Regions from separate parts of the Paenibacillus sp. P46E genome, predicted to be linked through region 1. Evidence: a T-box and tRNA genes for the amino acid it is inferred to sense, from the RefSeq annotation. Region 1 holds a T-box; the other regions hold tRNA genes.

Region 1 (8,071 bases):
ATTCCGATGTTCATCGAGCAGCTTGAAGAATTGAACGAGCATTTACCGGAGATGACACTGCATGCACAGGGACTCATGCGTAACATGAATAACAGATTGATTCCGCCTGGTATCGAGATGGGCATGAACAACTGGTTTTTTCAGCTGGAAAACCGGCTGGCGGCAGGAATCTCCCATTTTCTCGATAACATTGGTTCGACCATTGGTCTGTTGTTCAATGCCTTTATCGTGCCTTTTCTGGTGTTCTACATTCTCAAGGATTTCGATGTATTCGAACGGACCGTTGTCGCTTGTCTGCCACGCTCGCGCCGCAAGTCTATGGTCAAGCTGCTTAAGGATATTGATGACGCGCTTGGCAACTACATCCGTGGGCAGTTTCTGGTCTGTCTGATTATCGGGGTACTGGCCTACATCGGCTATGCGATTATAGGCATGCCTTACGCGCTGCTGTTTGCTTGTGTGGTGGCGGTATTCAACATTGTTCCGTATATGGGGCCTTTTCTGGGTGCAGCACCCGCGATTGTAATGGCTTCGACCCTCTCACTTCGCCTCGTCCTGCTCGTTGCTGTGGTTAACACCCTGTGCCAGATGCTGGAGAGCAACGTCATTTCGCCGCAGGTGGTCGGAAGGCGGCTGCATCTGCATCCGCTGCTGATTATTTTTGCACTGCTGGTAGGTGGGGAAGTGGCCGGAATGATCGGTCTGATCCTGGCTGTACCGGTATTTGCAGCCGGCAAAGTAGTGATTCAGTATTTTCTCGCGTATTATATACGGCGAAAGCCGGTCTAAGCCGTTTTATGAGGGCGTATCGCTCACAGATTGCTGATTCAGGCACCCGCAAGCGGAAATCATTGACTCTAACTGCTTCTTTTGTATATAATGTGGGGAACATTACTGATTAATAATCAGTAAGCATAGCAGTGCGATGAAGAGGAGTATTAATTCGTGAGACCGTTATAGCAGAGAGCCGGCGCAGGGTGCGAGCCGGTTAACGGAGAAGAATGAACTCACCTCGGAGTAATGGTGTTAAGCCGCAGGGTCTGCAAGCAGAAGCTTGAAGCCCGCGCCTGAAGCGTCGTCGATTCACCCCCGTTACCGGGTGTCAAAGTGAGTGGCCGGGTAAAGAATATTCAGCCGCTAACTAGGGTGGTACCACGGGAATTCAAACCTCTCGTCCCTAGCGATAATACGCTAGGGATGGGAGGTTTTTTTGCGGTATTGGGGCCATATCCAGCGGAACAGCGAATCCTGAGCTGATTCTTGGACTTTGCTGCCCGTCAGGTAAAGCGGGTCATCTCTGCATTAGAATTTTGCAGGGAAGAGGAACGGAAAGAAATTTTGGAGCTGGAGCAACGATAGTGGCCGCCCGAGAGCTTTCCGTAGGAAAGCTTGCATCGTAAGCATAAGCTATTCTCGGATTTCTACCTCGAAGAGCAGTTCCAATCAAGAAATCCGAGAATAACAGCGGGCGGAAGCCCAAACATTTCTGGTAGTAACGAATACTCCCTGCTTTTTAATGTAGGCAACAGTTTAACTAAGTAAGCAACACTCCAAGGAGGAGCATAAGATGAGCGACAACAAAGCAGCAAGCACAACAGCCCCCACAGGCTACCGTGCCCAGGTGATTGAGCCGAAATGGCAGAAGTTCTGGGATGAGAACAAGACGTTCAAAACAGGTGAAGAGGTTAACAAGCCAAAATTCTACGCACTGGATATGTTCCCGTATCCTTCAGGCGCAGGGCTGCACGTAGGCCACCCGGAAGGCTACACGGCGACAGACATTGTCTCCCGCTACAAACGGATGCGCGGCTACAATGTGCTGCACCCGATGGGCTGGGATGCCTTCGGACTTCCAGCAGAGCAGTATGCGATGGATACCGGACAGCATCCGCGCGAGATAACGGTGAAGAATATTGATAATTTCCGCCGGCAGATCAAATCGCTGGGCTTCTCCTATGATTGGGACCGCGAGATTAGCACAACCGATCCGGAGTATTACAAATGGACACAGTGGATTTTTATCCAGCTGTACAACCGCGGCTTGGCCTATGTGGCAGAGGTGTCGGTCAACTGGTGTGAAGCGCTGGGAACGGTTCTGGCAAACGAAGAGGTTATCGACGGAAAAAGCGAGCGCGGCGGCCATCCAGTGGTCCGCAGACCGATGCGCCAGTGGATACTGAAAATTACGGAGTACGCTGAACGCCTGCTTGAGGATCTGGAAGAGCTGGACTGGGAAGAAAGCATCAAGGATATGCAGCGCAACTGGATTGGCAAGTCTACAGGAGCTGAAGTGATTTTTGCCATTGAAGGTCATGATGCCAGCCTGGAGGTATTCACGACCCGCCCGGATACATTGTTCGGAGCAAGCTACTGTGTACTGGCACCGGAGCACAAGCTGGTTGATCTTATTACGACAGAAGAGCAGAAGGCGGCTGTATCGGAATACCGCGCCAAGGCTTCACGCAAGAGCGACCTTGAGCGTACCGATCTCGCTAAAGAGAAATCTGGTGTATTCACGGGTGCCTACGCCGTCAATCCGGTGAATGGTGCACAGGTGCCGATCTGGATCGCCGATTATGTGCTTGCCGGGTATGGAACGGGAGCCATTATGGCGGTGCCGGGACATGATACCCGCGACTGGGAATTCGCCAAGCAGTTTGGTCTGAAGATCGTTGAGGTGGTACAGGGCGGAAATGTCGGAGAAGAGGCTTACAGCGGCGACGGACCTCATGTGAATTCCGACTTCCTGAATGGTCTGGACAATAAAGAAGCAATTGCGAAAATGATCACCTGGCTTGAGGAAAAGGGCAGCGGCAAAGGGAAAGTGACCTACCGCCTGCGCGACTGGCTGTTCAGCCGCCAGCGCTATTGGGGTGAGCCGATTCCGATTCTGCACCTGGAAGACGGCACGATGAAGACGGTTCCTGTAGATCAGCTGCCGTTGCTGCTGCCGGAAGTGGATTCCATCCGCCCTTCAGGCACAGGAGAATCCCCGCTGGCTAATGTGACGGAGTGGGTCGAAACGATAGATCCGGAGACAGGCATGAAGGCACGCCGCGAGACGAACACCATGCCGCAATGGGCCGGCAGCTGCTGGTACTACCTGCGTTATATCGATCCGCGTAATGACAAGGAGCTGTGTTCACCGGAGAAGCAGAAGGAATGGCTGCCCGTTGACCTGTACATCGGCGGAGCCGAGCATGCAGTACTGCATCTGCTGTACGCACGCTTTTGGCATAAGGTTCTCTATGACATCGGTGTAGTGGATACCAAGGAACCGTTCCATAAGCTGGTGAATCAAGGCATGATCCTGGGGAATAACAATGAGAAGATGAGCAAGTCGCGTGGCAATGTCATTAACCCGGATGAAATTGTAGAGGCATATGGCGCGGATACGCTGCGTGTCTATGAGATGTTCATGGGGCCGTTGGAAGCGACGAAGCCATGGAATGAAAAAGGTGTGGAAGGCATTCACCGCTTCCTCTCCCGCGTATGGCGCCTGTTCGTGAATGAGGACGGCAACATCAGCGCGAAAATCACCCCGGATGGCGGTACCGACGAGTTCAAACGGACCTGGCACAAGACACTTAAGAAGGTCACGGAGGACTTCGAGCACCTGCGCTTCAATACAGCGATCAGCCAGCTGATGATCTTCATCAACGATGCTTACAAGCAGGAGACCTTGTCCTCCGAAGCAGCAGAGCATTTCGTACAAATGCTGTCGCCACTTGCACCACATATCGCGGAGGAGCTGTGGCAGCTGCTCGGTCATGAAGGCAGCATCAGCTATGTGGCTTGGCCGGCTTATGATGAAGCGTTGACTGTAGATGCTGAAGTGGAAATTGTTATTCAGGTGAATGGGAAAATCGTACAGCGTGCATTGATCCCGCAGGACATGAGTCAGGATGATATGCAGAACCATGCGCTGTCGCTTCCGAATGTGAAGGCAGCTGTCGAGGGCAAAACCGTGCGCAAGATTATCGCGGTTCCCGGCAAGCTGGTCAATATAGTAGTGGGTTAAGCGAAGAACGCAATTCTGCCCGCAGCAACGGAGTCATCCGTGCTGCGGGCTTTCTTGGTTTTGGCAGCAGGGTGCCGGTTCCATGCCGGTTGGAGGGATTCTAACGGTCGAGCGGCCCTTGAACGATGCCACCGAGACCGAATAAGGTGTCCAGCTTTTCGACATCTTCATCGAATTTATCGTGTGTGGTGAGGATCAGCTGCTCAAAAACCCCTTCCAGACTGGTCCGCAAATGGTTCAGTGCTTCCGCTGTAATGCCGCCGCGTACGGCGACCCGCTCCTGCAGCTCCTGCGGAGTGAAATTACCTTCGGTCAGCAGTTTCCCTGTGCCTAACAGCATTTCACCAGCGAGCCGGCCAAGCAGGACTTCATCTATGCCTGTAGCCTCAACAGCGGCTTCAATCCACCGCTCAAGAAAAAAACTGATGAACGCGGGACCGCAGCTGGAGAAATCAGAGGCGATCCGGGTATGCCTTTCCTGAATTTCCAGTGGAACCCCTATGAAAGACAGCAACTCCAGCAGCACGAGCCGATCTTGTTTAGTAAGCCTGCTGCCGAATATGCAAAGTGAAGTTCCGCTTTTGGCACAGTGGGTGATGCTGGGAATGATTTTGGCTATTTTGGACGGCAGCGTGGATTCCAGATGGTATAGCATCACTGGGCTGGTGATGGATACAACTATCTGCTCGCTCCGCAGGCAAGAAGAGATTTCATCGGTCAGGGATTTGAATTCCAGCGGCTTAACACAGAGGAAGATGATATCGCTTCCGTCTGCAGTTTCCCTGTTGCTGCCGATGATGATGTCAGGATGGCGTTTTTGAAGCTGTAGAAGCCTGTTCGGGCTGCGGTTGCTGGCCAGCACATCACATGGCTTAAGCGCACCCGAAGACAGGAAGGCGTCTATAAGCAGACTGCCCATACTGCCTGTTCCGATAAATCCCACCTTCATCTAGGGTACCCTCCTTTCAGTATGGCTATGGCCTTGCAGGAATACTCTTCGTTAAATGTATGCGCAGGAGTCTTGGACAAATGACAGGTTTCAACTGTATTTTTGAAAATATACGGGTGGATAGTTGGTTGCCATAAATTATATTTTACAGAGGAGAACAGGATATGAATAAAAAAGGAATAGCTTCGGTATTCGTTGCTGCCCTGCTTGGCGGTGGGTTGTATGGACGGCGGACCGGGAAGAGAATAAGGGCATCGGCGGCTGGGAGACGCTGAATGCCAGTATGGCGCAGACGCTGGGCACAGCGGACAAGCCGGGTACAGCAGTAGCCGCAGGTGGAAAAGATGAGAAGGGCATTGGGGATCAAACAGATGAACACAATAAGGGTGAAACAGCAGATGCCGTGGTAACAGGCGATGTGGCTGGAGGTACGGTGACAGGAGGAAGGCCGGCGGCAGGGGACAATGCGGCAGATTCAACTGGAACCGCAGGGTCCAGCGGAACAGCGGCAGCAGGGAACGGCGCAGCAGCCACAGCAGTTGCAAGTGAAGCAGCTCCTTCGGGGAGCACAGTATCTTCAGGACAGGCTTCCGCAGAAGGCAAAATAAATGTTAACACAGCGGATGCTGCTGCCCTGATGAATCTGCCTGGCATTGGTGAGAAGAAGGCACAGGCGATTATAGACTACCGCAGCAGCAAAGGGGCTTTTCGCAGCTTAGCGGATTTGGGCGGGGTGAAGGGAATCGGGCCGAAGATGCTGGAAAAGCTGAAACCGCTGGTAGCTTTTTAAACTAGGCGTGTAGCTATTACAGGTCTGATATTCATTAATCGGGCGTTCTATTTGAAGCGGAAAGGACAGGTTTTTCCGTATCCGATGTCCTAGTGAGACACCGCCGCAATATGCTACAATAATGAACAACTATCAAAGAGAAAGTGGAGATTGCTAATGACTGTAGCCTACCGCAAAAATTGGGATACTTACTTCATGGATATTGCCTGTATGGTCTCCACACGTTCGCGTTGCTCCCGCCGCCATGTCGGTGCGGTACTGGTACAGGGCAAGAAGCTGCTGGGCACGGCGTATAATGGCGCCCCAATGGGTGTACCGGATTGCTCAGAAGCAGGCTGTATGGTCTCGGAGCAATATGAACGTGAAGTGGTTAATGGCGTGGAGACGATGGTGATGAAGCAGCGCTGCATCCGCACCATTCACGCTGAACAGAACCTGCTGCTGTTCACAGACCGGAGCGACCGGGAGGGCAGCACTGTCTATGTCACGGACGAACCCTGCTGGACCTGCGCCAATATGCTGGCCAACAGCGGAATTGTAGAGATTGTCTATCTGCGTCCTTACCGCAAAGATATGGAGAAGGTAGAGGCCATGCTGGGCTCCAAAGGCATCATCTTCCGGCAATTGGAGAATTATGAGCCGCCTAAGGAAACGATGATCACCGTATCGGAATAACAGGAAGCCGGCCATTAACTGAAATAAAGATAAGCATCAGGGGAGGAACCTCTGTACACGCGATTGTTGCGTATGCAGGGGTTCTTTTTTGGTTGCATCCGCATGTAAGAGTCACAATTCGCCTACGGCTATGAGAACTACAATATACAAGTATGAGGAGGAATATGGATGAAAAAAAGGCCGCTGTTAAGCTTTGCAGTGTGCTGGGTCGCGGGCAGCGTGGCGGGCTGCTTGTTTTCCGGGTATGAGCTTTTAATGTACATAGCAGGTTGTCTGCTGCTGCTTGCAATCGGTGCCGTCGGCGGGAGAAGCGGGTGGAAAATCGCCGCAGTGCTAGGGTTGTCACTGGTTGCGGCGGCCTTCTACTGGGAATGGAATGAAGGAAGAAATGTCAGCCTGCTTCCGGGTGCATGGGAACAATTGGGGACAGAGCTGAATGAGTCTTATGTAAGCGCGGAGGGAGTAATCGTATCCCCTGTGGAGCGGGATGGAGACCGTGTGAGCTTTACGGTGAAGCTGTCGCGGATGGGGCTGAGCGGAACCGGTAAACAAGCCGTTGCGCAGAATCAGCATGCGGACCGGGAACCGGGAGCAGGTGTGGCAGGCGAACGGATCGCTGTGCAAATCAAGCTTCAGGCTGAGCAGGAGATTGTCGTGGCTGCCGGATGGAAGAGAGGAGACCAGGTAGTTATTCTGGGTGAGCTGGAACAGCCGGGGGAGGCGCGGAATTTCGGCGGTTTTGATTACCGCTCCTATTTGCTGACGCAGAGAATTCACTGGCTGCTTAAGGGAGATGGTACAGCAAGTGTACAGGCTTCGCCTCCTGCATCCTGGCATCCTGCCAGCATTCTCCGCTGGAATGATACGGTACGGGCTGCCCTTGGGGCGGAGATGGACCACTTGTTCCAGGAGCCGCATGCAGGATACATGAAAGGCCTGGTTCTGGGCATACAGGACGATTTGGATGAGGAAACCTTCAAGCAGTTCTCACAGCTGGGTCTGACGCATATTCTGGCGATCTCAGGAATGCATGTCGCGGTGTATGTCGGCGTGATCTTGTTCATCCTTAGACGCTGCCGCCTTACCAGAGAGACAGCCCTCACTGTCACTCTGCTACTAGTGCCTGTGTATGTACTCCTGTCCGGTGCCGGGCCATCCATTGTACGGGCTGGCATCATGAGTATGATTGCCCTGCTGGCTGCCCGGTTCGGCATGCTGAAGGACGGGATGAATATTCTCGCAGCAGCGGCATTGATTATGCTGATCTGGAATCCGTATCTGCTGCTTAGCGTAAGCTTTCAGCTCTCTTTTCTCGTGACGGCAGGACTCATGATCTATGTTCCTCTGGTGAACCCGCTGCTGCGAAGACTACCCCGCTGGCTGGGCGGTGCCGTGTCGGTTACACTGATTGCACAGCTGGTTTCTTTTCCGCTGACTATCTACTACTTTAACCAGTTTTCATTGCTCTCCTTCGCTGCTAATTTGGTATTTGTCCCGTTTATTACGTTCCTGGTCCTGCCGATGGGGACACTTGCGCTGCTACTTAGCCGGCTCTGGGACACGGCTGCCGGTGTAACCGCTCATGTTGCTGAACTGCTGAATGATGCCACATTTCGCGCTGTGGAGTGGACAAATG
Region 2 (8,071 bases), on a different contig from region 1:
GCACGGCGTTTTGCGGCGGGATTCAGCGCGTATGACCGCCGGATGGAAGCCCAGGAAGCGGAGCGGCAGACCCTGCGCTCCCGCCTGGCCGCTGCCGCTGCTTCGCTGCAGGCGGCAGAACGGGCCCTGGCGCGCGAGCATGCTGCCGGTGCCGCCGATTTTGCGGGCCTCGCTGCGCGCAGCCCGCGTGAACTGCTGCAGCTCTGGGACGAGCTGCAGCAAGCTGCCGAGCGCTGGCGCGAAGCGCAGCTCGGCGGGGAGCCGCTGCGCGGCCGCGGCGCCGCAGGCAGCGGCGCTGACGGGCGCCGGGCGCAGCGCTACCGGCGCCTCCTGCTGGCGGGCGCAGCGCTTACGCTGCTGCTGCCGCCAGCATTATGGCTGACCGGTGCGCCGCCGGTCAGCGCCTGGGCCGCGCTCGGCCTGCTGGCCGCAGCGGACCTGGCCCTGTGGGCTGCCCTGCGCGCGGAGCGCAGGGCGGACGTTGCCCCGCCGGGACAAGGCGGGGCGGGCAGTGCCGCCGCAGCCGAGATGCGGCGGCTGCGCGGGCTGCTGCTCTCCGGCGCAGAGCCGGAGAGCGGGCTTGGCCGGCCGGGACGGCGGCCGGCGGAAGGCGCCAGCCCTGATGCAAGCGGGCTGGAGGCTGGAATGAAGGAGCTTCGCAGGCTCATGGAGGCCTGGAACGCCTGGCGTCAGCGTGTCGAACGGTTGGCTTCCGAACGGGAGGCCTGCCGGATAGAGGTGGATTCGCTGTCGGGTCAGGAGCGTGCCCTTGGTGCAGAATTGGAACAGGCCGAGGCGGATTTCACCAAGCTGGCCGGGCGTTATGAAGAGTGGCTGCATGAACGCAAGCTGCCTGAAGGGCTGTCGCCCGAAGGACTGCCGGATATCTTTGCGATGGTGGATCAGGGCAACGAGCTGCTGCGTCAGGAACATAAACTTTCAATGCGTCTAAGAACATTGGAATCGGAGTGCTCTGTTTTTGAGCAGGAAGTGTTGGCACTGATGATTGAAGCCGGAGCTGGGCAGACGAAAGGGGTTGGAGTGGATTGGGCGGTGCCTGCTGAGTCGGATCACGAAGGGTTGTCGTCAAGCAGTGATTCAATGATCGAATTGGCGCATTCTGTACCGATCTTAGACGGTTGGGTTGGCTCGAACCAGTCAAGTATGGCCGTTACGCCTGTACTGGCCGAATTGGCGCATTCAGACTTGGATAGTATAGCTCGCGACATGCCTGCTCTTTCACCATCTCAACCGTTTGAAGCAGGCGGATTATCCCTCCTCAGCTGGCTGGAACTGAGAAAGCGGGATTGGGATCTTCTGCAGAAGGAAGTCCTTCGCCGGGAAGGGATGAATGCACGGCTGCTGGAGCTACAGGAAGAGCTGGCGCTGAGCACCAGGGACCTGGAAGATTTGTCACGGCGCTCCGGCGGGCTCCTACACGAGGGGGGTGCTGCGGACGCAGAGGATTTTCTGCGGCGGTCATCTGTTGTGCAGCGGCGCATCGAGCTGACGAAATTGATCCGTCAATGGGAGCTGGCGATGTTCGGAGGCTGGGAGAATCAATCCACGGCTGAGCTGCTGGCCCTCCTGGAGCAATACGATTCGTACACTCTGGAACAGGAAAGGAATGCTGCGGAAGAGGCTGCGTTACACATTGAGGAAGACCGTAATGCCTTGCTTCAGCATCGCGGGAAGCTCCTGCAAGAGCGGGAATACTTGAAGGAGCGGGGGATGGAGGATTCAGTCCCTCAGCAGCTGGAAGAACAACGGGCGGCGCTGAGAGGAATAGCAGGCCAATATGCAGTGACTGCACTTACTGCCGAGCTGATGGGGAGAACGCGCCGTATCTATGAACAGGAAAAACAGCCGCAGGTACTCCGGCTGGCCTCTGAATATTTTACCAAGCTTACCGAAGGGGAGTACCATCGGGTAGTAATGACGCTTGGCAACAAAGAGCTAAAGGCGGAGCATAAGAACCTTGGACTGCTGGACAGCGGCTTGCTTAGCCGTGGTACGGCGGAGCAGCTATATCTGGCCATCCGGCTAGCCCTTGCGGAGACGATGACACATCAGGCGAATCTTCCGCTGCTGTTCGATGACTTGTTTGTTAATTTCGATGAACGCCGGTTGCATGCGGCACTGAGCCTGCTTGGAGAACTGTCAGCCACCCGGCAGATCATCATGATGACCTGTCACAGACATGTGACTGAAGCGGCATCCCGGATCATTCCCGCCGCCTCGGTAATCTCCGTCTAGAGCACATCAGTACAGAATTTACCGTCAGGCAAGCGAGGATGTGCCTGTGAGGGTCTTTCTGTGGCGACGCTCGGAGCAATCAAAGGTAAAAATACCTTTGAATGAGCCCTACCCGCCGGAATCGGGACAATCAAAGGTAAAAATACCTTTGAATGGGCCCCACCCGCCGGAATCGGGGTAATCAAAGGTAAAAATACCTTTGAATGGACCCCACCCGCCGGAATCGGGGTAATCAAAGGTAAAAATACCTTTGAATGGGCCCCACCCGCCGGCCTCCCCAATCCGCAATACCTGCCGTATTGGGCAGCCCGTCCGGTTCATTGATCCAAAGTTCAGCGTTACAATATTACCGCTCATTTCCAATGTACCACCTGCCGTTATCCACACGCAGCGGCTATTTCCGTGTAATCCGGATCACTGGCTTCACGGCAACAATTGTGATCCCTTTGATGTCTGTGGCAGGGGGATCACCTTTTCGTGGAGGCGGCGTCATCGGAGCGCGGAGCAGCATTACTACCCATACCAGAGATACCGCCCCGAAGATGGGATAGAAAATGGAGAGTAGGGAGCTGAAGCCAAACTGGCTGAACACATAGCAGATTAGCATGAGGATCGGGGTTACCAGGGCGGGTGCGATGGGCAGACGTTGCTGAAGCTGTGCACCGACGCCATAAATATCAGCCACAAAGGTACTGAAGATCTCCATGAATATCAGCATCAGATAGATCCCCTGTACCACTGGACCGAGGCGGACGGCGATACTGCCCATTGGAATCTCAAACTGAAGAATACCCGGCATCTGTGAGCTCATGGCAAAATGTGCAGCAAGCAGCATGAAGCCAATGCCTATCCCCCCGAGAATACCGCCTCGCAGCAGTGCTCTCTCATCATTCGTATGCCGGGCCAGAGGTACCAGTACGGCTTGTGCCATGCCCAGATTAAAGGCAGTGTAGAGAAGCGGCGACATCCAGGCGCTAAAGGGGCTGTGATCTGTCGGCAGAAACAAGAACCGGTCTGCGCCGGGGACGTCCAGCGTATTAAAAATTATAATTAGCGACAGAGTAAGCATTAACGGCACAACCAGACTGTTGATCTGCAGGATGCCTGAAATCCCGCGCTTCAGCAGCAGATAGGACCCGAGAATTGTCAGCAGGAGTCCTGCCTGATAGGGCATTCCGAGATGCTCCTGAAAAATAGCTCCTGCCCCGGCCAGCATAATGCTGTTGACGCCAATCAGGATGATCATCGTGAACAGGCTGATGCTTTTGCCGACACGCTCACCGAAGAGGTGGCGGTTGAAATCCTCATAAGAGTCTGCTTTGATGCGCTGGCTGATAATCATCATTTTGGTGCCGAGCCAGATGAACAGGGCCGTGGAGAGCAGGATGGTGAGCACGGCCCAGTGTCCATATCTTGTGAAGAACCGCAGGATCTCCTGGCCGGTGGCGAATCCGGCACCTACAATGGTGCCAATATAGGTGAAAGCGATTTGCAGAGTACGGACATGGGATTTCATGGCTCCCCTCCTTAATTGTGCTGCAAAGATAAAAAATGGCTGTGCCAAAGGATAGCCTTGTGCAGTCCATATAGTACAGGTTATGATGATGAGCAGAAGGACATGACTTCCGCCTAATGCTTATATAGGATTATTACAGTGGAACGTATGGAATTATAAAGGGTAATGGAGGTTCAAAATCATGGAATTATTGAAACAACGGATTTTGCAGGAGGGGGTCGTCCTTTCTGATCAGGTGCTGAAGCTGGATGCGCTGCTCAACCACCAGGTTGATCCTATGCTGACGATGGAAATGGGACGGGAGTTTGCCGGGAGATTTGCTGATGCTGGAGTTACACGGGTGGTTACCGTGGAATCCTCGGGTATTGCCGTGGCATTTGCCACCGCTTACGAATTGAAGGTGCCGCTGGTATTTGCCCGCCGTAAAAAAACGCTGTTAGCTGATCCGGATGCACTGTGCGAGAGAGTGCCTTCATTCACCAAAGGCATTGTTACAGACATCATGCTCTCCCGCCAATTTATCTCTGCGGATGACAAGGTGCTGTTCATTGACGATATTATCGCAAACGGCGACGCCGCACGCGGTCTCATCAAAATCATTCAGCGCTCCGGCGCCGAACTGGTCGGACTCGGTGTAGTTGTGGAGAAAAGCTTCCAGGCCGGAGCCAGAACCATTAGAGAACAGGGTATACGTCTGGAGTCACTTGTCCGGATTATGTCTCTTAGTGAAGGAACCATTGTCTTTGACGAATAAAGGGTGACAATTAGAGGAACTTAGCCTATTTTTTTAACAACTGCTTTTCACTCTATAAGTTTTCCTTTATAATAAAAATTAGACATGAGAGAGGAGGCGTCACAATGGGGAAAGAACCGGTGACAGAGCAATTTTTTATTGATAAACTAACCGAGGCCAAGGATCATTTCGAGCGTGCGCTGGATTGCAAACATACGGAATTCGACGACCTGTATCCCTATATGATTGAACATCCTCAGTTTTTCTGGTACAAACGTTACGTCGCTTGGTCTGAACTTTTGACGATCACAAGTTTGTGTGAAGAATTGTCCTTCAATTGGAGACAGAAATTCACTGATCATCAGGTGGAATATCTGGAACAACGTGTGATGTCCGCTAAAGTTCTTGACTTCTGGTTTGAGAAGAATGAAGCGCTGATATAGAACTTCATAAGATATAAGGTTAGAACTGCAAGTAACTAGACCCGAATGATTACTCATTGGGGTCTTTTTCACGGGTGGATAAGGCTAGCAATGTGTTGAAAGGAGACTTGAACTTCATGATTAGTGACGAACAGCTGGATGCCTACCGGATTTCCGGTGAGAAGATCCGTGTTGTACGCGATGCACTGGAGAGTAATGATGTAAAAGGTATTGTGCTCGCCTGGGACGAGTCCCAGGTGATGATACGCCGTCCCAATAAGCGGATAGTGAAGCTTGACCGCAACTATGTGTACCAGCCCTTTGCCGAACCCAGACAAGAGCCGGAGAACGTATAATGTATAAACCTAGCAAGAACAGCCCCCTCCATAGCGGAGGGGGCTGTTTCTTATGATAAGTACAGGACTTATATGGATAACGCCATCTGTTCCACAGTATCTTCCCGGGGGAGAACGGTTAGCTCAGGTGTCAGGCCGAGGTAAGCACGCATCCGCAGCATCATTTCATTACGAAATCCGGGCCAAGGGATATTCATCTCGCCGGTATATCCACGGCAGGAATACTGGGCCTCTACCCCCCGTTGATCTTGACGGATGGTCGTGATCTTCAGATGATGCGAGGTAAGCTCCCGGGTGACCTCCTGGAGCATCAGCGAGGTCTTCTTCGTTGCACCGGATACCAGCTCCATATAGAGCTGTGGTGTCTTGAATAATCCGCTCTTGCCGATGACCCGGCAGTCGCGTTCAAATACTTTATGAATGAACGTAAGCAGCAAATAGCTTCTGACAAGGGACTTTTCGTCTTTGGTTATATCTTCGGGGATTGTTGGTGTAGTTAGTGGATTTCTCTTGGTAGTCGCCATATAAATCACCTCATTTATAGTATGCGAACCTTTGTTCTCATTATACCCCGAATACGTAAATAAAAGCAATATTTATACAGAAATTTATGTATTAAAAATGATTACAAAAAAATATTGACTCAGGCATCATCGAATGGTATGATCTATCTTGTGACTGCGAAAGTAAGTCATTGAATATGCGGTCATGGCGGAATTGGCAGACGCGCTGGCTTCAGGTGCCAGTGATAGCAATATCGTGGAGGTTCGAGTCCTCTTGACCGCACTACGGTTTACGCAAGCATCCCTTCTTTTGAAGGGATGCTTGTTTTTTTATGCCCGAATGACCTCACATTGTTTAGGAATGCGGAGCCGAAGGCAAAACCAGCGGTTCATGGATACCCCTCCAAGCTGCCGGCACCAGATCCTGACCGGAACAGTAAATGGTCTGCAGATAGCGGCTTAACGGAGTGAGCGAATACGCTACAAGCACCTCTTTGATCTCGGAGGGCTTTGCCGGAATCGACGGCCCATTCTCTATCATGAATAGCCCAATGGGCAGCAGCATCTTACAGCTCTTGCGGTAGGACATCCGGTGCGGGTATCGTGGAGAGCTCCCGGAGTCATATTTGGACAACCGGATATGATCGAAGTGATCCGTTAAGAGCTTAAGGGCATCCAATTTCAAAATGGCAAAGGTCTCTCCTGGTTCTCTGCGAGAGTACATAGCTGCCATGGACATACAGTCACGTTCAGTTGGCCAGAGGAAGACATGGCGGTCCAGACAGGCGCGGAACTGTTCAGCCGTTGTTCCTGCCTCCATAGCCTCGGGGGTGATTCGAAGATGGGAGTTCAGCACTGCATGCTGGCCGTTATAGACTGTCTTCCAGGCTTCAGTCCGGCGTATGCCGTTGGCATATTCGGGGTACAGCAAGGCCGATGCGAAGATCCCATCCAAGGCAGCCATACCTTGCAGATTACTTGCTCTGGTAAAATGATACAGTGAGGCTCTCAGCGGACTTTTGGTAATGGCAGCAATGATACAATGGTTCATAGTTGTTTTTACCCTTTTCGGTTGATTGAACTTCTGATATTTTTAGAACAGCAGTATAACAGGCTGGAAGGATGATAAGCAAATGAAGATCGAAGCGTTAAGTCAGCACAGAAGAGACGAGTTTTTGGACTTTTGCCGGAAGCACCGGCCGGATATTGATGATTCCTTTTTATATGAAGAGCAGCTTGCCGGGTTTGAACTGTCGGAAGAGAACCCCACCTATGTGGCGGTAAATGAGCAGGGAGCACTGGTTGCGGCCGCTTCGCTGATTTTGAATGACTATAACCGCAGAGGACGAAAAGGCCGTTTTCGGATTTTTCAGGCGGATACCGCTGAACCCGAAATTTACCGGAAGCTGCTGCAAGCCATACTACCGCATACGGCAGGTTTGGATAAGCTGGATATATTTGTGCCAACGGTTAATGCAAGAGAGACGCACAATATGCTAGCTGCCGGCTTCGCTGTGGAGCGCTATTCCTATTTGCTTGTCCGGAATGAAGAATCTGTTCCTGACTTCAGCTTGCCCACCGGATACGAAATTAAGCCCTTTCGGCTTGGAACCGATGAGTCTGTCTGGTGCGAGGTGAGAAATGCCGGTTTTGCCAAACTGAAAGGGAGCGAAACACCGGCCACACCGGAAATGGTAACGAATATGATTTCCCGCAAAGACTACATTGAAGGCGGCCTCATGATTCTTCGCCATAATGGTCAAGCGGTAGGCGTTGTCCGTGGAGCAGACGATGACTATGAAGGATCTCCGATCATGAACATTGGACCACTGGCCATACTTCCGGAGTATCAGGGTAAAGGGCTGGGGAGAATTCTGCTGAGAGCGGCATTGCGGTTCGCCAAGGAACAGGCCTATACGCAGACAGTGCTGTGTGTAAACGCGGAAAATGAACGTGCCAAGGCCCTGTATATTAGAGAGGGCTTCAAGCAGGTGGAGGCTGCGGCATGCTTCGCCTACGATTTGACAGCTAAATAGCAGAAAAGAGGAAGCGCCTGGGAAACCGGGCGTTTTCCTATTTCTTTTCCTTTTATAAGCTGAATATTTAAAATTCTTGGGTTCAACATTTACCTTTGAGGAAGGAGAACCTCTTTGTGTGTAGAAGACGACAGAATAACTAACGGGTTCAGAAAGGAACATGCCCATGAAAACACTAATCATAGTGGATGATGAGCCGTCGGTGCTGAACGGACTGCGGAACTATGTGAACTGGACAGAGCAGGGGAT
Region 3 (8,071 bases), on a different contig from region 1:
CTTGATTCTGAGCGAAGCATACAGATTATCTAATGCTGACGGGACATGCCCCTGACTGTCTATACGAACAAGCATGTAAGGCCAATGGTCCACGTTCAGGTAACCCTTGCTGACCTTCATGTCTTCCAGAAACTCCGGATCATTGCGGAGCTCCTCAAAGGTTTCATCGTCAAAATAACTGCGGCACAACAGAGTACCGCCAGCATCCAAATACCCGGTAATCACCCCCCATTCGGGAGCGACCCGCAGGTTGATGGCTATGGGAAGCTGATGATTACGCAGGCTCTCCAAGATGTTGTATTTTTCCAATCTGCGCTCTTCAGGATTCAGATGGTTGGCCCAAGTGGCAGTTAGCCCATAGGCGCTAAACGCCGGATCGGAGTAGTTATAAGCCACAAGTGCATCGGCCGAGCTGTAGTCCCACATAGGTGTAAAAGAAATTCTCCAGCACGCCCCCGACACGCCCATAATCTGCTCGTAGGTAGTATCCACTCCTCTTGCTGTCAGAGACAAAAGAAGTGCCCCAGCCCAGGAGCAGTCCATATCTCTTCCAAAGCCCAGCCGGCCTACCCCCTCTATAATGCAGTGCTCATGAGGAGATTCCGTTCGAAAAAGCCGGGTGCGGTCTGGAGTATAGTGAATCTGTTCACCTTCCGCACAGCTTACCGCATGAATACCTTCCTCATTCAGATATAGAAGCAGCAGGTAGTCGTTGCCATCATTGTCAATCAGACTTGGAAAAAGCTCGTGGCTGGCGGTAAGCTGTTTCCACTGAAAAAACGCATAATGCTTCATCTTGTTTAGTACATTGCGGCTCGCCTGTTCATTGCCGTAGGCGGCGAATACGATATCAAGCTCGCTTTGACTGGCAGCATAGCCTGTGGAATGAATATCAATAGTAAGCAGATTGTCGTTCAGCACATAAGTAGCATAGACTCCCGAAGGAGTCTCATATTTCAGGAGCAGCAGCTTCAGGCGGTCACTCTTGATGGATTCGGGAAAAGTTAACTTACTGACCGCAAGATTCAATCTGCTGCCGACAACGAATTGATTAACAAAATGGGTGACATCATAGGCCTCCTGGCCATCGGTATAGACAGCGCTAAGTACGACCAGCTTTTGGGGCAGCAAAATACTATCTATAGAGTGGCCCAATATGCTGGACAACAGTGGAAGCGTGGTGGTTTCGGGCAGTGATTTACCCGTTTCCCATTTGGAAACTGCCTGGGGACTAACATTTAGCTGTTCCGCCAGCTGTTCCTGTGACATGTGTTTTTCTTTACGGAGTCTGGCAATCCGCTTGCCTACTTGTTCGCTGCTGATCATAGTACATCTCCCAAGGTTCAATTCGACGTCGTAGGTCTATTATAATTCCATCCTCTTGAAAGAACATGGATTAGTGGTTGGGTAGAAGTGGAAAAAAGCAACCACAGGTTGAACAGGATGCTATGAACTGTATAACGGGAGGAGCCTCTCTTGGTTAGCTAGAACATGAACCGCTGAAAGAGCATTGTTCTGACTGGTAGCATCTGCTATATTCGTATAGGAAATCTTCGATTGAGATTCAGCATATTAAGGAGAATACATAAATGAAGAGAATTGCCTGCTCCGTTGGAATCTGTTTTCTTGTGGCAGCCGTCCTTGCATGCAGTGCTTTGAAGCCGGTACAGGTGTCTGCAGAGCGGAGCATCATCAGATGTTATTTGGATGGGCTGGAGCTTAGCCTGGAAACCTCCCCTGTGATTAAGGATGGGGTTACATATGTGCCTATGCGGGGGATTTTTGAAGCACTTGGGGCGACGATGCAGTGGGAGCCTTCCACACGGGTAGTTACAGCTGCCAAAGGAGATATAACAATCCTCTATCGCCTTAATGAAGGGGAGCTATGGGTAAATGGCGGCAAGAGCAGCCTGGTCATGAAAAGCATCACAGAGCAGTACCGTACGCTCGTGCCCCTCAAGCTGATCAGTGAAGCACTCGGCGTAAAAGCCGTATGGGTCCAGGCAGCAAAAGCTGTGTATCTGATCTCCAATCTGGAAGTGCCCCATCCTCAATTATCCTCAACGCTGGTACCGCCTGCTGCTGCAAAGGAAATGATATCCTTGCAGGGCGGGGTACGCTCGGGTTCCATATATGATGAGCGGCATCAGCTAAAAATTAGTGTGGAGCATTACGGCATAAAAGATAACCATCTGTACAGCTATCTCAAGATTACGAATAACAATAATATTTCTGCAGAGTTTAGTCTGGGTCCAAGTGATAAGAAAATTATCCGGACGATCAGCAAGGAAAAAGATCCCATGCCGGGTGTGACTCTGGCCAATTGTACAATAGTGACAGGTCATACTGTGAATGGTGTACCGATTCTGGCAGAGGACCCGAATTGTGTGAATACTAATCAGGCGCAGCAGTCTGTCTTCAAAGAGTGGCAAAAGAACAACAGCGGAATTTCGGTGTCAGGCAGCAGTCTTGTCTGGGTAAGAAGGTATGTACAAGACGCCGAAGGCGGATTGCACAATCTGGTTGTTCCCGCCAATTCAACGGAGGATCTGATTATTGTGGCTGCAACGGGAGGAGCAGGTCAGGTAACCTTGGAGGGAAGCTATCAATCGGGAAATGCCAGAGCAGAATTCCAGCTGAACTATGAAGCCCCACCCTTGCTTGACTTCGGGCAATATGAACTGATCTATACCATGCCTGTAAACTAGAGTATAGAATTCATTTTTTGAAAAAATGCTTGCTCTCCCGCCAGATTCATGATATATTACTTCTTGCGTTGCATTTCATTAATTTGCGGTCATGGCGGAATTGGCAGACGCGCTGGCTTCAGGTGCCAGTGGTAGCAATATCGTGGAGGTTCGAGTCCTCTTGACCGCATACTAACAAAAAAGCTTCTGTACTGCTCATCCGGGCAGCGCAGAAGCTTTTTTTTGTTTTCCTTTCAATAGGACAGCGCGGTTGAGGCTGAAGGGGACGAGGCCTGTTGCTTGCGGAACCCCGAGGGAGACATGCCGCTCAGCTTATGGAATACCCGGTTAAACTGAGAGAAGCTGTTGAAGCCGCACTGTTCAGCGATTACGGAAATCCTAAGCCGGGTGCTGATCAGCAGCTGCTGGGCATTGCGGATACGGGTCATTTGGATATACTCGGTCAGTGTAGAGCCGGTGACCGTCTTGAACTGATGTGATAAATAATAAGAGCTGATGTAGAACTCCCTGGAGATCGAATCAAGAGTGAGCTCGCTGTTGAAATGACTGTGGATGTATGCGGTGACCGAATATATTTTTTGCATGATGGAATTCCCCACTTCTTCGAGGACATAGCTGTTCCGCTCTCTTTGCTGGTACAGGGCACACAGAAATTGCTGAAACAAGCTGTGAATCAGTACAGGATTCAGGGGAGAAGCGCCATGTGACAAGGTGAAGATGGAGTTAAGAGGATCAAATACGGCTCTCCGCGACTCGCCATTCAAACGGTAGATCGGTACCTCCTCTCCAAAAGAGAGAAACATATTCTTGTAAGCGGTTTCTAAACCGGGTATATTTTTGGGCATCGCGAAGTTAATGATCAGCCTTTTGTGGGGCGGACCTACCGGGTATTGTGTCTTGTGCAGCCGGTGCGGACGAAGCAGAACGATATCATATTGCTGAAGGGCATACGCATTCCCCTCGATCATATGAGTGGCTCTGGAATCCATTAATATATGAATCTCGTAAAAGTCATGAAAATGCTGAAATTCCATATTGATGTTATGGGACCGCTGATCATAATCAAAATAATAAAAAAGCGAATCAGCCGGTGTGTTGATGCTTACGCTATATCCTTGCTCATACAACAAGTCGCTATCAAGCATATCCTGGTCGCCGCCTTAATGTGTAGTATGGACCTATTATAAATCCAGAAAAGCAAAATATGCAATGTATGAGGGGGATCATAGCAAATATAACGTAGTTTTTGAGGGGAGGGATTTGCTATATTGGCTGTATGAAAGCGGATACAAGGAGTGGTGATCATGTTTTTGACCGAAGAGAAGCTGATCCGGCGTCAGGCGGAGATTGGAAAGTACAGGTACCGCAAGCTGCTGGAGATTAAGGAACTGGAATTCGCAGAGGATGAAGACGGGGCTAACGGTGTGTATCCTGAGGCCGTTTCCTTTGATGGCACAATCAAGCTGGAGGAGCACTGGCGCGGGCGCGACCGTTATATCTGGTTGCGTACTATGGTCGAGATGCCTATAAGTACACCCGGCTTCAAAATTGCCGGAAGGTTCGACTTCGGCAAGTCGGGGAGCTTCAACAACTCGGGGTTTGAATCGTTACTGTTTGTGAACGGGGAGCCTTACCAGGGCGTGGATAACAACCACAGGGAGGTTGTTTTTGGGCCGGAGCTAGGCGGGCAGACGGTGGAGCTTGTCTTCCGGCTGTGGTCTGGTCTTGAGGGCGGAGGCCCCGCCGTTATTCAGGATCACCGGATTAGCGAAGCGATGATTGGCTACCTGGATGAAACGATTGATGATTTGTGCTACCTGTCACAGGCGGCGCTGGACACGTACCGGTATCTGGGCAGCGACCAGCCGGAGAAGCAATGGCTGAAAAAAGCGCTGAACGACGCCTTTCGTGAAATTGACTGGTCGGAGCCCGGATCAGAGGCCCACGAAATGTCCCTGTACCGTGCCGGGGCCAGCCTGAACCGCGCTGTGGATGCTATGCCCAAAACCTTTGACATGACGATTACAGCCGTTGGTCATACCCATATTGATGTTGCGTGGCTGTGGCAGCTAAAGCATACGCGGGAGAAAATAGCACGTTCCTTCTCTACCGTACTGCGGCTGATGGAGGAGTTCCCGGAATATCAGTTCCTGCAGACGCAGCCGCAATTGTACGACTATCTGAAGCGTGATTATCCCGAACTGTTCGGACGGATCTCGGAGAAAATCAAGGAAGGCCGCTGGGAAGCCGAAGGAGCCATGTGGCTGGAGTCGGATTGTAATATCCCGTCCGGTGAATCCTTGGTCCGTCAGATTGTGGCTGGGAAACGCTACTTCCGGGAAGAGTTCGGGATCGAAAGCAAGTATTTGTGGCTGCCGGATGTATTCGGATACAGCTGGGCATTGCCGCAGATTTTGCGCAAATCGGGGATCTCCACGTTCATGACGACCAAGATCAGCTGGAACCAGTTCAACCGGATGCCGCATGATACGTTCTGGTGGCGCGGGCTTGACGGTTCCGAAATTTTGACGCACTTCATTACCACTTCGGAGAAGAACGGAGATGCATACACGTACAACGGCCGGATGACTGCCGCAATGCTGCGGGGAATCTGGAATTCGTATCAGGATAAGGACATCAATGATAACCTGATGTTCACTTATGGCTGGGGCGATGGGGGCGGTGGACCTACGCGGGAAATGCTGGAGCTTCGGCGGCGGTTCGACAAGCTGCCAGGGATGCCTAAGCTGAATATGGGCAGCGCAGGAGAGTATTTTGACGGGCTGCATGAACGGATCGAGAGTTCGGATGCCTATGTGCATACCTGGAACGGCGAGTTATATTTTGAATGCCATAGGGGGACATATACCTCTCAGGCCAAGAATAAAAAATACAACCGGCGGCTGGAGTTGCTGCTGCGCGATGCAGAATGGCTGCATACGCTCACCGGTATCCGGCGGGGGGATCTTGAAACCGGTTACCCGGCAGAAGAACTCCGCGGGATATGGGAGATCCTCCTGCGCAACCAGTTCCATGATATTATCCCAGGCTCATCGATTAAAGAAGTCTACGAGGACAGTGACCTTGAATATGCAGAAGGGGAGGCGCGGTCACTGGCTTTAATTAACGGCTGCGGTGAAAAGGGAGAGCGGACGGAAGGACAAGGAAGTCTTACCCTGCTGAACAGCTCCATCTGGGATCGTCCACGGTATGCTGAGTTACCGGGTGGAACAGCGAGTAATGCTGTCATCTGTGATACGGCCGGGCAACCTCTGGAGCAGCAGCGTACGACAGACGGGGGAAGGCTTGTGTATATTCCTTCTGTACCTGCTCTTGGTACGGCTGTTCTGCAATATGGCCAGGGGGAACTGGCTATTGCCCGCTCGGAGGAAGAATCGCCGCTGGCGGATACCGCCGGCCACCGCCTGACCACACCTTTGGTTGAGGTGGCCTGGAATGAACAGGGACACTTCACCTCTATCTACGACCGCCGGAACGGCCGTGAGCTCTTAGCACCCGGAAAGCGCGGCAATGTGCTTCAGGTATTTGAGGACAAACCGCTGGATTTTGAAGCCTGGGACATTGATATCTTCTACCAGGAGAAAATGACGGAAATCTCGCAGCTTGAAGAATGCAAGCTGATCGAGAACGGTCCGCTAAGGGCGGTCCTGCGTATGGTCTGGACGTACCATCGCTCAACCATCACCCAGAGAATCGTGTTCTACCGGGACACGGCAAGAATTGATTTCCAGACTGAGATGGACTGGCATGGTCATAACCAATTGCTGAAAGCGGCGTTTCCGGTGGATATTCATGCTGTGGAAGCTACCTACGATATTCAGTTCGGCAATGTGAAACGGCCGACGCATTGGAACACGAGCTGGGATTATGCCCGTTTCGAAACGGTAGCCCACCAATGGGCAGATCTCAGCGAGAAGGGCTATGGCGTAGCCCTGCTGAATGACTGTAAATACGGCTATGACATCAAGGACAGCGTGATGCGGCTGACGTTATTGAAATCAGCAGTCCATCCCAATCCTGAGCAGGATCAGGGCCAGCATGCCTTCACTTATGCGCTTTATCCGCATACCGGTGATTTTGTGGATGGCGGGGTTGTCCAGGCGGCTTGGGAATTGAATAATCCCCTGCGTACGGTTCCGGGAGAGTTGGAGGGTGATGCCTTGTTCACTATCGAGGGCAAACATGTGCTGGTCGATGCCATCAAGCGTTCAGAGGATGGCAGCCATGTTGTGCTGCGCCTGCATGAATATGCTGGTTCGCAGACCCGGGTCCGTGTGGAGAGCGCTTATCCCATTGCATCCTGGCAGGAATGCAATCTGATGGAGGAGCCGCAGGGGGATTGGCAGGCTGGTGATTTTGTATTCCAGATCAAGCCTTATGAGATTAAGACTTTTAGAATAGATATGGGGAAACGAGCAAACTGAGAGAAAAGAATCTACAGCGGGAGAGGGAGCGGAGTGCACGATGGATAACTACCGGGTGAACAAGGACGAAATCGTTGAAAAGCTGAATCAAGTAACGAATAAGCTGCTGAAGCTGGAACGGCCGGATAATGAAGCAGAGTTGCAGAACTTAGGAGAGGATGCGGGACGACGGGGATATTTTGTCCGTGATTTCGGTATGGAAGAATGGGATTGGCCGCAGGGAGTGGGGCTGTATGGCCTTCAAAAGCTGGAACGGTATTTCAGGGACGACCGTTATGAGAGTTATGCTAAGCCGTGGATGGCCCGTCAACTGGAGAAGGGGCTGCCAAGCCGGAATATCAATACAACCGCCCCGCTGTTGTCGCTGATGGAACTGGAGGAAGCGGAGGCGTTAAGCCTTGAATGGATCGAGTGGCTGATGAATGGCCTGCCCCGGACGAAGGAGCTGGGTTATCAGCATGTCACAACGGGAGCCAGCAAGCATGAAATTACGCTTCATGACAATGAGATTTGGATTGATACGCTGTTTATGGCTATTTTGTTCACGGCTAAAATGGGTGTGAAGTATGATAACGCCGAGTGGAGACAAGCGTCGCTGCACCAGCTGCTGCTGCATATCAAATATTTGTATGACAAAAAGACGGGTCTGTTCTTCCATGGCTGGCATTTTGACGGCCGCCATAATTTCAGTGAAGCGTTCTGGTGCCGTGGTAACGGCTGGTTTGCACTCGGCCTGCCGGAGTACCTGGAGCTGATGCGCCCGTATCTGGACAGCGGAGTCTTCACCTATCTTCAGCAGATTCTGCACGCACAGGCAGAGGCGCTATTGGCCTGCCAGAGCGGAGATGGCCTGTGGCATACCCTGCTGGATGACCCGGACAGCTATACGGAAACTTCCGGGTCAGCAGCCATCGCAGC
Region 4 (8,071 bases), on a different contig from region 1:
CCCTGGCTACCCTGCGGAATACCGATTCCTGTATCTTTTACAGTGAATTTAACAACCAGGTCACCGGTATCGGCAATGGATTGCAGCTTCGCGGTAATGTGAATTTCGCCCTCTTCGGTAAATTTCACAGCATTACCAAGGAGATTCACCAGAATCTGGCGCAATCTGGCTTCATCCGTCACCACAAGTAGCGGTAAATCCTGGTCCAGCTCAATATGAAGCAGCAGGCCCTTTTCCTTGACTTTTGGATAAAACAGCTCGGTCACATTCTGAAGCACCTGGGACAGGTCTACTGTCTGCAGATCCAGGGTCATCATTCCAGCTTCAATCTTGCTGAAATCCAGCACCTCGTTCAGAATATGCAGCAAGGACTCGCTGCTTTTGTTGATAATTTGCGTGTAGTATTCCTGCTCTTCATCAAGCTCTGTTCCAGCCAATAGATCCGCCATGCCAATAATTCCGTTCATCGGCGTACGCAGCTCATGGCTCATAATAGCCAGGAATTCCGACTTGGCCCGGTCTGCCTGCTCCGCTGATTCCTTTGCCCTTACAATAGCCTTCTCTTCCGTAATGTCCCGGAAGACGACAACCGCACCCTTCCGTTCTCCATGATCAAACAATGGAGACATGCGGTATTTCACCAGGAAGCTGGAACCATCCTGTCTCCAGAACACCCCTTCCTTGTCCTCGTATGAGAGATAGCTTGCGAGGGAGTCCGATAGCGACCTCCGGCCGCTGGTATACGGTTCAGCGTCCAGCCAAGTCTGTTCCACGGTATGCAGCTTAATATTCCTCGCTAGTTCACCTGGCTCATACCCCAGCATTGCCGATGCAGCCGGATTAATAAACATCGTTTCGCCCTCAAGATTCATACCAAAGATACCTTCGGAGACCGAGTTCAGGATCAGCGCATGCTCATAGCTGAGCTTCTCAATCTGCTGCAGATGGCGTTTGCGTTCTGTGATATTGCTGGTAATACCGAACACACCCACGACCTGGCTGTTCACCATAATCGGCACATAGATCACGCTGACCTCAACCGGATAACCTCCCCTGTGGATCAGCCTGCTCTCAAAGGTCTGAGGTAATCCTTGAGCTGCCTGCTCAAAACGGTCCTGGGCAAAATCCAGCTCTTCCGGATCAATAATCTCGCTGTAACTGGAATGCAGAAGACTCCCGCGCGGATAGCCGCTCAGTTGCTGGAGACTGGCATTCAGTGATTGGATATGCCCATCCAAATCCATCGCACTGATCGCGGACGGATTATACTCAAACAGGGATTTATAACGGTTCTCACTTTCCAGCAGCTTGAGTTCATATTGCTTGCGCTCGGAAACATTGCGGGTGACACAGACCATTTCAGCCATGCCACCCGGGCCTGCACTGATATGGCGCAGCGTCGTTTCCACCCATAAGTAAGAGCCATCCTTGCACAAGAAGCGGAAAATAATCGGCTCCAGCTTGCTGCCCTCCATACTCTTCTGCAGATAAGAATGAACTCTGTCAACATCATCCGGGTGAACGTACTGCATGCCACTCGAGCCTTCCAGTTCCTCTGGTGTGTATCCTAGCATGGGCTGGCAGACTGGCGATGCATACAGGTAAGCAGCCTCGCTGTCCGTGGTATTCCGGGAGATAAAATCCAATGAATTCTCAGAAATCAGCCGGTAGTTCCGCTCACTCTCACGAAGCTGCTCCTCCATCCGGTGGCGTTCGGTGATATCCTGAACAATTCCATTTATCTGCAAGGTTCTACCTGATGCATCCAGCACAACTTCCCAATAGGTATAGATAACCCTGCGTTCGCCCTTGTCGTTCTCAATACTAAACACCGATTGACCATTAACCCCGGACTTCAAAGACTTGTACAGCTCCACCCGCAGCTGCAGCAGGTCCTCTGGTACCACGCGGGCTAACAGCTGCAAATAATCGATATGGCTGTGAGTGCCGATTTCGCCATTTTCGCACATATCAAAAATAAACCGCAGCTGTTTCGAAACGGTCATTTGACCGCTTGGAGAATCCCATTCCCATGAACCCATCTGGCCCAGCGCCTGAGCAGTTGCCAGCATATTCTCATATTTCTTGCGTTCTGTGATATCACGGGCAATAGTCAGTACCTGCTCTACATTCCCCTCGCTGTCACGCATCACCTGAAATGAACTTTCGAGCCACAGATAATGCCCATCCTTATGCCGGGCCCGGCGGGTAAACACATCACTGTCGGAATATGCCTTCCCGTGCTCGGTCATATCAATTACATCTTCTTCATGATAGAAATCCGGTCTTTTCCTGCCGATCACCTCTTCCATCGGGTAACCAAGCAGCTTCTCAACGGATGGAGACACGTAGCGTACCGTTCCGTCCGCATCCGCAAAGGAAATCATATCCGGTGTATTCTGCGTAATCAGATTATAGAGCAGCCGGTCCTCCTCAATCTTTTTCTCGGCGAGCTTACGGCTTGTAATTTCCGTCAATTCGGCGATTAGGTGAAGAGGAGCACTGGTTGTCTCATCAAATGTTAAAAAAATATGTAATGCAATCCAGATGATCCTGCCGTCCTTGCGCACAAAACGTCTCTCTTTATCTATAGCCGCACCGGGACTGCGCAGCAAATATTGCATGATCATATCATGATCAGCAGCAGGCTTATCCTCCGGATACGCAATATCCAGGTATCGGAGATTCATCATTTCCGCTTCCGAATACCCGAACATATTGCAGAGCGCGGGATTCGCCATAATCATGGTGCCGTCTTTCGTGGAGACTACTGCGAACCCTATAGAGGACCGCAAAAACAGATGCTTAAAGAGTATGTCGGTCAAGTGATAGAGCCTCCTCTGTGAAAGTGGGGACTGAAACTAATCCTAGTATACCTTTTTTTCGGAAAAGATGCTTCTGGTGTGAATGACATATGAAAGAGTACGTAAAAAAAGGTCCGCAATTGCCTAAGCAATTACGAACCATATTTGTAAGATGATGCGGTCAAGAGGACTCGAACCTCCACGATATTGCTATCACTGGCACCTGAAGCCAGCGCGTCTGCCAATTCCGCCATGACCGCACATTATGCATTCCAGCGTTTTGATCGCTGTAAATAAGAATATACTCTCTTTTCTAATCAATTGCAAGAGAATTTTGTTGGAGCTTATTGAGCTATGAACGAATGTCTTATTAAGTTAAAGTAAATAGCGGATTCCGTATTTTATTATACACAATATCACTTGAAATAGTTTATTATCCAAAGTAAATTATACTTAATACTTAATAAAGAAAGGATGATCTATTTGGATGCTATTGATTACAAAATTATCAGGGCTGTTATGGATAATGGAAGAATCACCTGGGCTGAATTGGCCGGGTTGCTAGGCCTCTCTTCGCCGGCAGCGGCGGACCGAGTGCGGAAGCTGGAGGAACAAGGCGTGATTAAAGGCTACACCTCATTGATCGATGCTGAATCCGCCGGCTACGGCCTGGGGGCGATGATTGCGGTCTCGCTGGAGCGCCCTGCGCACCGGAAGGCTTTTCTGGAGCTGGTGCAGAAGCTGCCGGAGATTCAGGAATGCCATCATACAGCTGGAGATGATGACTATATTATGAAGGTGCGCTGCCAGGGGACGAGTGACCTAGACCGGATTATCAGCGAAGAGCTGAAAAGCTTGCCGGGCATTGTCCGCACCCGCACTACCATTATTTTGGGAACGGTCAAAGAAACCTCAAATATCCCGCTCCCTCCTTCGGAACGTACGCCATGATTCTCTGGAGTGCCCTCCTTGGCGGTATCGGCTTTGGCTTCGTCGTTGCTGCTCCAGTCGGCCCTATGTCCCTGCTATGTATGAACAGGACTCTGCAGCAGGGATTCATGGCAGGTCTTGCCACCGGTCTAGGGATTGCTCTGGCGGATGCGGGTTATGCCCTGGTGACCGTTTCCAGCTTCAGGATAGTGAATGAATTCACTGCTGCATATGCTCTGCCACTCCGGCTGCTGGGCAGTCTGTTTCTTGGCTATCTGGGCATCAGAGGTCTGCTGCCCGTCATGGCCAGGTCTAAGGTTGAAGCCAGCCACAGGGGCATCCTCTATTGTCTGGGGTCATCCTTCCTGCTGACTTTGACCAATCCGGCCACGATCCTGAGCTTTGCAGCGCTCTCGGCTTCACTTGGAACGTCGATCGGAGTTTCATGGTTTCTGCCTGCGGGTATCGCGATTGGCTCCACCTGCTGGTGGCTGCTGCTCACCGCCACAATGTACTGGACTTGCGCCAAACTTCCTGCCTCCTTCACCCGCTGGCTGAACCTCTGTTCATCACTGCTTCTGATCCTGTTCAGCTTGTACGGCGTCCTCACCGCACTTACCGGATAACTTCATTGAGTTCATCTCTTGTCACCCACAAAACGGCTGCTGCCTGCTCCAAGTCCTACTATGAACAGTAAAATGCTTGCCACAGCAAGTAATGCCAGCGGCACGTTCCAGCTATGGGTCACGTCATGCAGCAGTCCGAAGAGGGCGGGACCCATTGCAGCGAGCAGATACCCTACAGACTGGGCCATACCGGACAGCCCGCTGGCTTCCTGTGTGCTGCGGGTCCTCAGACTGAAGAACATCATGACGAGGCCGAAGGCAAACCCGCCGGCAATTCCGATGCAGATAGCCCAAACTGCCATCCAGCCACTGCTGCCCAGCCAGACTCCGAGAATCCCAATCATAAAAAGAATGGATGTAATGAGCACCAGGCTGCGCTGGTTTTTCATTTTGCCCGCCCAAAGGGGCACGAAAAAAGTAAACGGCAGCTGGGCCAGCTGCATGAGAGAAAGAATCCAGCCCGCATGGCTGGAGGTCATCCCCCGTTCAACCAATATCACGGAAAACCAGGCAATCAGCACGTAATACAACAGCGATTGCAGCCCCATGAACAAGGTAACCTGCCAGGCCAGCGGAGACCGCCAGAGCTGAATAGAGGATTGCCGTTTACCTTCGCTGCTGCCCCTTGTCATATTCCGCATCTGAGGAATCCAGAACAGTGTCGCCAGCGCGGCCACGACAAACCACATCGCCAGTGTCCCCCGCCAGCCGAATCCGGCATGCTGCGCCAGCGGGACGCTGATGCCTGATGCAGCCGCCGCACAGATATTCATGGATAGGGTATAAACTCCGGTCATAAGTCCGATATTCTCCGGAAATCTTCCCTTGATCAGTCCCGGCAGCAGTACATTACAGACGGCGATAGACAACCCGATCATCGCTGTGCCTGTGAACAGCATAGCCGTTCCAGAACCCGAACGGATCAGAATGCCCATGGACAAGGCCAGCATAGCCAGCATAAGAACATTGGCGGTGCCAAACCGCAGAGCCAGCTGTGGCGCAAAAGGTGACAGCACAGCAAATGCCAGCAGCGGTAACGTGGTAATCGCTCCCGCCAGAGTATTTGACAATCCCAGGTCATCACGGATCATGCCCAGCAAAGGTCCAACGGAGGTGAAGGGAGCCCGAAGAGCCGCAGCGACGCAGATAATCCCCACGATCAGCAGAATACGGCTGGCTTCCTTGTCCGGCCGGGCCTTGCCCAGTTCCGGTAATGCAGCATCTTGATGTTTGGCTTTCATGTTGCCCTCCCGATTATAGTCTTTCACCCTTACACTCCAAAAGCTTGTCCGGGTAAAAGGGCTGTTCTATGTAATAATCACATTGTTACATTATATCCGCTCCAGGAAGGGTCTGCACAAATTTTCCGGCAAAGTTTCCGCTATACACATTAAAAAAACCAGTCTGAGGGACTGGCTTTACGTTTAGCGACAAAACACTAATTATACCCAGAGGGATTTAGAAATGATAACGAGCAGGATAAACAGTACCAGAATTGCGCCAGTTGAAGTAAATGCACCGTATCCTCTTCCATTTTCACTCATATTAACTCCTCCTTTAAACTTGTATACACTACACTATGTACATAGTGCAGCTGAGGATTGGGTGATTAGACAAAAATACACAGGTACTGTTTCGTTCTCCACTTAAAATATCTTTCCGTTGACAAAACACTTCACCCTCTTTAGTATCCTTAACATGAGGTTCTTATTGAGAATGACTCTCAACAGAGGGACACCACTATACAGAAATGAGTGAATAAGAGATGCTGCGTCGTTTTTTTTCCTATTACCGTCCATACAAGAAGTTATTTATTCTCGACTTCACCTGTGCGGTGGGAGCTGGCCTGCTGGAGCTGGCATTTCCAGTGGCGGTTAATAAATTCATCGACGAATTGCTGCCCGGGCAGGACTGGCCGCTGATTCTGATCGCCTGCATCGCCCTGATGGCTATTTACGCGCTGAATACCGCAATGCAATATATCGTAACCTACTGGGGACATATGCTGGGGATCAACATTGAGACCGATATGCGCAAAAAAATGTTCGATCATATTCAGAAGTTATCCTTCCGGTTCTTTGACAACAACAAAACCGGTCATCTGATCGGCCGGATTACAAATGATCTGAACGATATCGGCGAGGTGGCGCATCATGGGCCGGAGGATGTGTTCATCGCCGTGATGACCCTTGTGGGTGCATTTATCCTGATGGCCGATATCAATCTCAAGCTGGCGGTTATTACCTTCATCATTGTTCCGCTTATGGCCTGGATCATTATCCATTTTGGCCGTAACATGACCTCCACGTATCACCAGCTTTTCGGCAATGTGGGCAATTTCAATGCCCGGATTGAGGACAATGTCGGGGGAATCCGCGTGGTTCAATCTTTTGCCAATGAGGAGTATGAGAAACAGCTGTTTGCTGTCGACAATCAGATGTTCCGCAAGACCAAGCTTATGGCCTATAAGCTGATGGCCAAAAGCTTGTCGGTCAGCTATATGATGACCCGTCTGATTACGATCGTCGTGATGGTCTGCGGTGCCTGGTTCTTCATTCAGGGTGAGCTTGAGATTGGCGAATTTGTTGCGTTTATTCTGCTGTCGAATATCTTTTTCCGGCCGATTGACAAGATCAATGCTGTCATTGAGAGCTATCCAAAAGGCATTGCCGGTTTCAAACGCTACCTTGAGGTCATTGATACAGAGCCCGATATCGCCGATCAGCCCGGCGCTGTGGATGTCCACTCCCTACGCGGAGATATCGTCTTTGACCGTGTCAGCTTCGGTTATGATCCGGGCCGTCCGGTGCTGGATGGCATCAGTCTGAAGGTAAATGCAGGTGAGACCATTGCTTTCGTCGGGCCCTCCGGCGCAGGTAAAACCACCATTTGCAGCCTGCTGCCCCGCTTCTATGATGTGACTGGCGGCTATATTTCCATTGACGGAACCGATATCCGCAGCATGAAGCTGAATGCACTGCGAAAGCAAATCGGGATTGTACAGCAGGATGTCTTCCTCTTCTCCGGCACCATCCGCGAGAATATCGCCTACGGCAAACTTGATGCCGAGCTGCCGGAAATCTGGGAGGCAGCGAGACGGGCGCATCTGGAAGAACTTATTAACGGCCTGCCTGCCGGTATGGATACCGTAATCGGTGAACGCGGCGTGAAGCTGTCCGGTGGGCAGAAGCAGCGGCTCGCCATCGCCCGGATGTTCCTGAAGAATCCGCCGATCCTGATTCTGGACGAGGCGACCTCGGCACTGGATACGGAGACGGAAGCCGCGATTCAGCAGTCGCTGGCGGACCTGTCCATTGGTCGGACAACCCTTGTGATCGCCCACCGTCTGACAACCATCAAAAATGCTGACCGGATCATCGTCGTGAACGAGGACGGCATCTCCGAGGAAGGCCGCCATGAGGAACTGGTAAATGCCGGAGGCACTTACAGCCGCCTGTATCAGGCGCAGTATAATGCATAGGCGATAGACTTCATAAAGTCAAACGTCCTTACAAAATGTCTATCTGCAGCTCTTCATGAGCATGCTGAACAAGCAAAACCTTCCGCGAGACGCCCCAGCATAGAGGCGGATACGGAAGGTTTTTTGTGATGTGATGTGCTGTTATATAAGTCTAAAGATCGCCTTCTAACCTCCACTCTATACCCTGTGCCGCTTCCGGTACTCTGCCGGGCTCATTCCAGAGGCATTCG

The links. The T-box of region 1 lies ahead of leuS (leucine--tRNA ligase). A T-box ahead of a tRNA ligase gene usually reads a tRNA of that ligase, here a tRNA-Leu.
Region 2: it has a tRNA-Leu gene. The T-box ahead of leuS (leucine--tRNA ligase) is inferred to sense a tRNA for this amino acid. The anticodon was not compared.
Region 3: it has a tRNA-Leu gene. The T-box ahead of leuS (leucine--tRNA ligase) is inferred to sense a tRNA for this amino acid. The anticodon was not compared.
Region 4: it has a tRNA-Leu gene. The T-box ahead of leuS (leucine--tRNA ligase) is inferred to sense a tRNA for this amino acid. The anticodon was not compared.

What each region holds. Positions count from the first base shown of each region.
Region 1 covers NZ_LVYZ01000045.1:84,726-92,796, reverse strand. The annotation lists gene A3849_RS17360 (AI-2E family transporter) at 1-789, shown strand, start outside; T-box leader at 917-1,182, shown strand; gene leuS (leucine--tRNA ligase) at 1,568-4,021, shown strand; gene comER (late competence protein ComER) at 4,122-4,970, opposite strand; gene A3849_RS17345 (ComEA family DNA-binding protein) at 5,254-5,760, shown strand; gene A3849_RS17340 (deoxycytidylate deaminase) at 5,917-6,435, shown strand; gene A3849_RS17335 (ComEC/Rec2 family competence protein) at 6,604-8,071, shown strand, end outside.
Region 2 covers NZ_LVYZ01000099.1:6,352-14,422, forward strand. The annotation lists gene A3849_RS30115 (AAA family ATPase) at 1-2,256, shown strand, start outside; gene A3849_RS30120 (hypothetical protein) at 2,365-2,613, opposite strand; gene A3849_RS30125 (YkvI family membrane protein) at 2,651-3,772, opposite strand; gene A3849_RS30130 (xanthine phosphoribosyltransferase) at 3,954-4,526, shown strand; gene A3849_RS30135 (hypothetical protein) at 4,631-4,948, shown strand; gene A3849_RS30140 (hypothetical protein) at 5,065-5,283, shown strand; gene A3849_RS30145 (YhjD family protein) at 5,352-5,807, opposite strand; tRNA gene A3849_RS30150 (tRNA-Leu) at 5,986-6,069, shown strand; gene A3849_RS30155 (DUF7002 family protein) at 6,142-6,837, opposite strand; gene A3849_RS30160 (GNAT family N-acetyltransferase) at 6,920-7,822, shown strand; gene A3849_RS30165 (response regulator transcription factor) at 7,989-8,071, shown strand, end outside.
Region 3 covers NZ_LVYZ01000027.1:132,077-140,147, forward strand. The annotation lists gene A3849_RS06465 (helix-turn-helix transcriptional regulator) at 1-1,326, opposite strand, end outside; gene A3849_RS06470 (copper amine oxidase N-terminal domain-containing protein) at 1,590-2,708, shown strand; tRNA gene A3849_RS06475 (tRNA-Leu) at 2,794-2,877, shown strand; gene A3849_RS06480 (helix-turn-helix domain-containing protein) at 2,942-3,853, opposite strand; gene A3849_RS06485 (alpha-mannosidase) at 4,013-7,153, shown strand; gene A3849_RS06490 (glycoside hydrolase family 88/105 protein) at 7,194-8,071, shown strand, end outside.
Region 4 covers NZ_LVYZ01000049.1:19,843-27,913, forward strand. The annotation lists gene A3849_RS18660 (PAS domain S-box protein) at 1-2,825, opposite strand, end outside; tRNA gene A3849_RS18665 (tRNA-Leu) at 2,981-3,064, opposite strand; gene A3849_RS18670 (Lrp/AsnC family transcriptional regulator) at 3,288-3,755, shown strand; gene A3849_RS18675 (LysE family translocator) at 3,752-4,360, shown strand; gene A3849_RS18680 (CynX/NimT family MFS transporter) at 4,372-5,601, opposite strand; gene A3849_RS33350 (YjcZ family sporulation protein) at 5,803-5,904, opposite strand; gene A3849_RS18685 (ABC transporter ATP-binding protein) at 6,126-7,841, shown strand; gene A3849_RS18690 (AraC family transcriptional regulator) at 8,019-8,071, opposite strand, start outside.